DNA from 2 places in the Amycolatopsis sp. NPDC021455 genome. Region 2 is predicted to be linked to the other one. Evidence: riboswitches for the same ligand, from Rfam matches in the RefSeq annotation. Region 2 holds a riboswitch; the other holds the start of a gene.
The links. A riboswitch is a leader RNA that binds a small molecule or an ion and turns the genes downstream of it on or off. The one in region 2 is predicted to bind thiamine pyrophosphate.
Positions count from the first base shown of each region.

Region 1: it holds a riboswitch for thiamine pyrophosphate, as region 2 does, so the genes downstream of both, AB0G28_RS29555 (thiamine ABC transporter substrate-binding protein) here and thiC (phosphomethylpyrimidine synthase ThiC) in region 2, are expected to answer to the same signal.

Region 1 is NZ_JBFACT010000032.1:81,721-85,119, reverse strand. Features, by position in the region: gene AB0G28_RS29570 (hypothetical protein) at 1-94, shown strand, start outside; gene AB0G28_RS29565 (hypothetical protein) at 200-460, shown strand; gene AB0G28_RS29560 (4a-hydroxytetrahydrobiopterin dehydratase) at 873-1,157, opposite strand; TPP riboswitch at 1,190-1,295, shown strand; gene AB0G28_RS29555 (thiamine ABC transporter substrate-binding protein) at 1,318-2,358, shown strand; gene AB0G28_RS29550 (iron ABC transporter permease) at 2,460-3,399, shown strand, end outside.
Region 2 is NZ_JBFACT010000075.1:18,098-21,496, reverse strand. Features, by position in the region: gene thiC (phosphomethylpyrimidine synthase ThiC) at 1-1,430, opposite strand, end outside; TPP riboswitch at 1,424-1,545, opposite strand; gene AB0G28_RS42375 (trypsin-like peptidase domain-containing protein) at 1,597-2,508, opposite strand; gene AB0G28_RS42370 (LysE family translocator) at 2,587-3,180, opposite strand; gene AB0G28_RS42365 (glycoside hydrolase family 15 protein) at 3,341-3,399, shown strand, end outside.

The DNA of each region.
Region 1 (3,399 bases), on a different contig from region 2:
GGTGACCGCCGAGGACGTGACGGCCGACGTGGCGAAGGTCGAGGATCTCATCGGGCTCGCCGAGAAGACGATCCCGAACATGTCCCGCTACTGATCGTGGGCGACGCTTCGACCCGTCCGCTCACGCCGAACGAACGGACGACACTGGACACAACGGACGACACTGGACACGCTGCTCGCGGCGGACTTCCCCGGTGCGGTGGAGCTGCGGGCGCAGGCCGCCACGGCCCGGGTGACCGGTCGCTGCGGCTGCGGTTGCCCGAGCATCAATCTGGAAGTCGACCGGACCCTGCCGGTCGCGGTGGTCGCCGACGCCCCGGTCGCGGTCGAAGCCGACGTGCCCGGTGGCGGGCTCATCGTTTTCGCCGAGGAGGGGCACCTGTCCTGCCTGGAGTACTGGTCTACCGGTGACGAGCCACCGGCGGCCTTTCCGCCGCCCGACCGGATCCGGGTCGGGTGATGACGAAAACGCCGCTGCCCTGAAGCGGGGCGGCGGCGTCGCTGTCAGCCGAGCAGGCCCGGCAGGGCGATGGCGATCAACACCACCGCGGGGGCAAGAGCGTTGATCCAGGCGCGCTGGGCGGCGGTGAGAGTGCTGTTCACGGGTGTTCCTCACAGGGTGAAACCGATGCTTCCGCAGGAACAGCGCGCCGATCATGCCCGGCGTTAGCCTCTGTGATCGAACTCTCAACCGTCCAGGTGACGGCGGTTGCGGGCGGTGAACCAGAGCACACCGCCGGCCGCCGCCACCATCGATGCGAACGCCGCCGTTCCGACCACGATTGCCTGGGTCATGTCTTGTCTCCCTCCCGAAGATTCCGGTAACCGAGAGACGTCAAACCCCCGGAAAAGTGCACTCAGCGTTACCGAGATCACAGTCCCGAGATGACCGAGTCGATCTGGGCCGCCAAAGAAAAGTCCTTCTCCGTCAGGCCGCCCGCCGAGTGGGTGCTGAGCCGGAAGGTCAGCGTGCGCCAGCGGATGTCGATGTCCGGGTGGTGGTCGGCGGCCTCGGCGAGTTCCGCCACCCGGTTCACCACTTCGATCGCCTGCGGGAAGCTCGCCAGCTCCACCTCCCGGGAGATCACCGATCCGGAACGCGTCCAACCGGCACCCAACCGTCCGTCGGCCTCGGAGTCGCTCAAGATTTCCGTCATGTCTCCATGGTCGTCCGTCCTCGACTACGCTGCACCTTTGCCACGGGAGTCCGGTGAGCCGGGCTGAGAGGCGGGTCACCCGCGACCGTTCGCACCTGACCGGATCATGCCGGCGATGGGAGGGCTCGACCTCCTCGTCCGGCGAAGTGCAGGAGGGTAGATGAAACGCAGGGCTGCGACGGCCATCGCCGTCGTCGGCGCCGTCGCCGCGGGATGCTCGCTGTCGAGCGGTGACGGTGGCTCGCAGCAGACGCCCACCGTCACCCTCGTCACGCACGATTCCTTCCTGGCGCCGCAGGACGTGCTCGACGCGTTCCAGCGGCAGTCCGGCATCAAGATCTCCGTGCTCAAGCAGGGCGACGCCGGATCGCTGACCAACAAGCTCGTGCTGACGAAGGCCAACCCGATCGGCGACGTCGCCTACGGTGTCGACTCCACCTTCGCTTCCCGCGCGCTCACCGAGGGCGTCTTCGAGCCCTACACCAGCCCGGAGGCCGACCGCGGGCCGCAGCGCTACGCCGTCGACCCCGAGCACCGGCTCTCCGCGGTCGACGTCGGCGACGTCTGCGTCAACGTCGACACGAACTACTTCACCGCCAAGGGGATCCCGGCGCCGTCGACCTACGACGACCTGGCCGACCCGAAGTACAAGGACCTGCTGGTCGCCGAGGACCCGGCGACGGCGTCGCCCGGGCTCGCCTTCCTGCTCGGCACCATCGCGAAGTTCGGCGACAGCGGCTGGAAGGACTACTGGGCCAAGCTCAAGGCCAACGGCGTCAAGGTGGTCAGCGGCTGGGAAGAGGCCTACACCAAGCAGTTCTCCGGCTCGTCCGGCAAGGGGCCGCGCCCGATCGTCGTCTCGTACGCGTCCTCACCGGCCGCCGAGGTCGGCGACGACGGCAAGCCGCGCACGAAGGCGCTGCTCGACACCTGCTACCGGCAGGTCGAGTACGCCGGCGTGCTGGCGAACGGCAAGCAGGCCGAGAACGCGCGCAAGGTCGTCGACTTCCTGCTCTCGCAGCAGTTCCAGGCGACCGTCGCGGCCAACATGTACGTCTACCCGGCGCGCCAGGGCGTCGACCTGCCCGCGGGCTGGGCGCAGGTGGCGCCGCTGCCGCAGAAGCCGCAGACGCTGCCGCCGGACCAGGTGCAGGCCGGACGCGAGAAGTGGATCGACGAATGGCGCACGCTCCTGCAGTGACATCCGGGCCTCCGCCCCGGGCCGGGGGCTCCGCCACCCGGAACCCCCGAAAAGCAGCAGTCCTGGCCCCGCCGCGGACTGCCCGCGGGCTCGGCCTGGCGCTGCTCGGCCTCGCACCGATCGGCTTCCTGGTCGTCTTCTTCGCCTGGCCGGTGGTGGCGATCGTCGGCCGCGGGTTCGCCGCCGGCGGACTCGACGTCGTGCTCGGCGACCCGCGGACCTGGCAGCTGGCCTGGTTCACCGTCGCGACGGCGGCCGCGTCGACGGCCGTGGCGGTGCTGGCCGGGCTGCCGGTCGCGTTCCTGCTCGCGCGGGTGCGGCTGCCCGGCGTCGGCTTGGCGCGGACGCTGGTGCTGGTGCCGTTCGTGCTGCCGACGGTCGTCGTCGGGCTCGCGTTCCGCGCGCTGTGGCCGGACGGCGGCGTGCTGCCGATCGTGCTGGCCAACGCCTTCTTCAACGTCGCCGTCGTCGCGCGGACCGTCGCCGGGCTGTGGGCGCGGCTGGATCCGCGGACGGCCGACGCCGCCCGCGCGCTGGGCGCCTCGCCGTGGCGGGCCTTCCGGTCGGTGACGCTGCCCGCGCTGGCGCCCGCCATCGCGTCGGCCGCGGCCGTGGTGTTCCTGTTCTGCGCCACCAGTTTCGGTGTCGTCCTGATCCTCGGCGGCGCCCGGTACCGGACCCTGGAAACCGAGATCTACCTGCGGACGGTCGACCTCCTGGACCTCTCGGGCGCGGCGGCGCTGTCGCTGATCCAGTTCGCGGCCGTGGTCGCCGCGCTGGTGCTCGGCGGGCTGGCACGGCGGCGCAAAGAGGGCGCCAGGATCGGCTCCGGCGGTGTGCGGCGGCCGAGAGGTGGCGAGTGGTGGGTCGTCGGGGCCGCCGGCGTCGTGCTGGGACTGCTGCTGACGCCGATCGTCGCGCTGCTCGCCGAGTCCGTGTCCACTGAGGACGGCTGGAGTCTCGCCGGTTACCGGGCGCTCACGAGCACCGGGGAGAAGGGCGCGTTGCAAGTGTCCGGCTGGGACGCCGCGCTGAACTCGC
Region 2 (3,399 bases):
GTCTCGTCGTGGAACGACCGCGCCGTGTCGGGGTCGAGTGAGAGGTTGAACTGGTCGTTCCAGCGGAACTCGAAGCGCGCCTTCGACAGCTCGTCGTCCCACTCCTGCGCGTACTTGTGCCCCTTGGCCAGGTCGGCGGCGTGCGCGGCGATTTTGTACGTGATCACGCCGGTCTTGACGTCGTCGCGGTTCGGCAGGCCGAGGTGCTCCTTCGGCGTGACGTAACACAGCATCGCCGTGCCGTACCAGCCGATCTGCGCCGCGCCGATGGCCGACGTGATGTGGTCATACGCCGGCGCGATGTCCGTCGCGAGTGGACCGAGGGTGTAGAACGGCGCCTCGCCGCAGAGCTTTTCCTCGAGTTCGACGTTCTCCTTGATCTTGTGCATCGGCACGTGGCCGGGACCTTCGATCATCACCTGGACGTCGTGCGAACGTGCGATGTGCGTCAGCTCGCCGAGGGTCTCCAGCTCGGCGAACTGGGCGCGGTCGTTGGCGTCGGCGATCGAACCGGGGCGCAGGCCGTCGCCGAGGGAGAACGTGACGTCGTACTGCCGCAGGATCTCGCAGAGTTCCTCGAAGTGGGTGTACAAAAAGGACTCCTTGTGGTGCGCCAGGCACCACGCGGCCATGATCGACCCGCCGCGGCTGACGATCCCGGTGACGCGTCGCGCGGTCAGCGGGATGTAGCGCAGCAGCACGCCGGCGTGCACGGTGACGTAGTCGACACCCTGCTCGCACTGCTCGACGATGGTGTCGCGGTACACCTCCCACGACAGCTTTTCCGGTTCGCCGTCGACCTTTTCGAGCGCCTGGTAGATCGGCACAGTGCCGACCGGGACCGGCGAGTTGCGGATGATCCACTCGCGCGTCTCGTGGATCCGCTTGCCGGTGGACAGGTCCATGATCGTGTCGGCGCCCCAGCGGGTGGCCCACACCATCTTGTCGACCTCTTCCTCCACCGAGGACCAGACGGCCGAGTTGCCCATGTTGGCGTTGATCTTCACCAGGAAGTTCTTGCCGATGATCATCGGCTCGGACTCGGGGTGCTTCCGGTTCACCGGGATCACCGCGCGGCCGCGGGCGACCTCGTCGCGCACGAACTCCGGCGAAACCCGTTCGCGGGCGGCGACGTACTCCATTTCGCGGGTGATGACGCCCTGTTTCGCCCAGCCGAGCTGCGTGTTGTGCTCACGCCCGTCGGCCCAGCCCGCCCGCAGCCGGTGCAGTCCACTGTGGACGTCGATGGTGGCGTCCGGATCCGTGTACGGGCCCGAAGTGTCGTAAACGTCGAAATGCTCGCCATTCGACAGATCGATGCGGCGCGCGGGGACGCGGAGCCCGGATTCGGTCTGGTGGTACACCTTGTGCGAGCCGGTGATCGGGCCCGTGGTCACGCTCACGGCAGCATTGTTCTCAAGCGTCGTCAACGACTTTCACTCCCTACGCCGGCATTACCCGGTCAGGTTCATGCGGTCGGTGACGCCTGCGAAACGCAAGTCACCCTCTCAGCCCGCCATGGCGCGAGCTCCCGCGGTTTTGGTGTTGTGCCCCCGACCATGCCACGCCGGAGGCGCAGACTCAAGTCCGCTCACCTCACCCGACCAGTTCGGCGGGTGTGGCGTAGACGTCGACCATGGCGCCGTTGCGCAGCACGGTGATCGGCAGTGCGGTGCCGATCACTTCCGCGAACAGCTGCCGCTGGATGCCCTGGGCGTCCGACACGCGGGTGCGCCCGACCGTCAGCACGAGGTCGCCCGCGCGGAGGCCCGCCCGGTCCGCGGGGCCGCCGGAGACGACTTCGTGCACGCGCAGCCCGGCGCGCTGCCCGGTGCGCTCGGCGACGTCGTCCGGCAGCGGCGCGGGCACGCCGACGACGCCGAGGTACGCGCGCCGCACCCGGCCTTCGACGACGAGCGTGTCGATGATCCGCCGCGTGGTCGCGTTGATCGGCACGGCGAGCCCGAGGCCGATCCCGGCGACGGCGGTGTTGACGCCGACGACGCGGCCGGCGGAGTCGGCGAGGGCGCCGCCGGAGTTGCCCGGGTTGAGCGCGGCGTCGGTCTGGATGACGTCCTCGATCACGCGGGTGGCGCGTCCCTGCCGCACCGGGAGGGCACGGCCGAGCGCGCTGACGACCCCGGCGGTGACGGTGCCGGAGAAGCCGAGCGGGTTGCCGACGGCCACGACGAGCTGCCCGACGACGAGCCGGTCGGCATCGCCCAGCACGGCGGCCGGCGGCGTCTCGCCACGAACCCGCAGCACGGCGAGGTCGGACAGCGGATCGGCACCGACGACGTCGAACGGCACCTCGCTCCCGTCGGCGAAGGTGGCGACCCCGCGCCGGTGGTCGCTGACGACGTGGGCGTTGGTGAGGAGGTGGCCGTCGTCGGCGAAGACGACGGCCGAACCGCTGCCCCGGCCGAGCTGCACCCCGGCGACGTGCGGGGTGACGGTCTTCGCGACGCTGCTGACCGCGCGCGAGTAAGCGTCCATCGCGTCGTCCATGGGCACCTCGATTACACCGTTGCAGGTACTACAAGTGTGCGCCCGGATCGGCGGGAAGGCCGTTCGCTGCTGGAGAACTCAGCTCTCGAGGGCCACGGTGACGCCGAAGCCGATCAGCAGCCCGCCCGAGGTGCGCTCGAGCCATTTCTTGACGCTCTCGCGACGCAGCCACTGCCCCAGCCGCGTGACCAGGAGCGCGAGCGTCGAGTACCAGACGATGTCGACGGCGATCCAAGCCACGACACAGACCAGCAGCGCGCCGGTGCCGGCGTGGGCCGGGACGAACTGCGGCAGGAACGACAGCGCGAACACGCCCGCCTTCGGGTTGCCGACGTTGGTGACGAGTCCGGACCGGAAGCCCGTGCCGGGCCGGATCTCCTTCTCCTCGCCCGTGCCGCGGAAGAACAGAGCCTTGACGCCGAGGTAGATCAGGAAGAGCGCGCCCGCGAACCGCAGGACGTCGTACGCCGTCTGCGACGCGGCGAGCAGCGCGGTCAGGCCGAACACCGCGGCGAGCCCCCAGAACGCGACCCCTGCTTCGATCCCGGCGATCGTCGCGAAGGCGTTGCGCTTCGACCCGCGGGCGGCCTGCTTGATCAGCATGACGGTCGCCGGGCCGGGAACCATCGCGATGAGGAACGCGGCCGGGATGAAGGCGAGCAGGTTCGGCATCACCTGATCGTGGAGCAGCCGTCCGGGGCGTGCAACGGCATTACCGGGACCGGTGACGGTCAGTGGTTCACCGGATTGGGGCATGCATCGGGCAGAAATCGGCGGCAGACTGCCAGGCGCTTCTGTAACGGTGCAGAGGCGACCTTTCTGTGGGGTTGATATGCGCAAACTCATGTTCGGCGCCCTGGCCGGGCTGCTGGTCACCGGCCTGATCCCGGG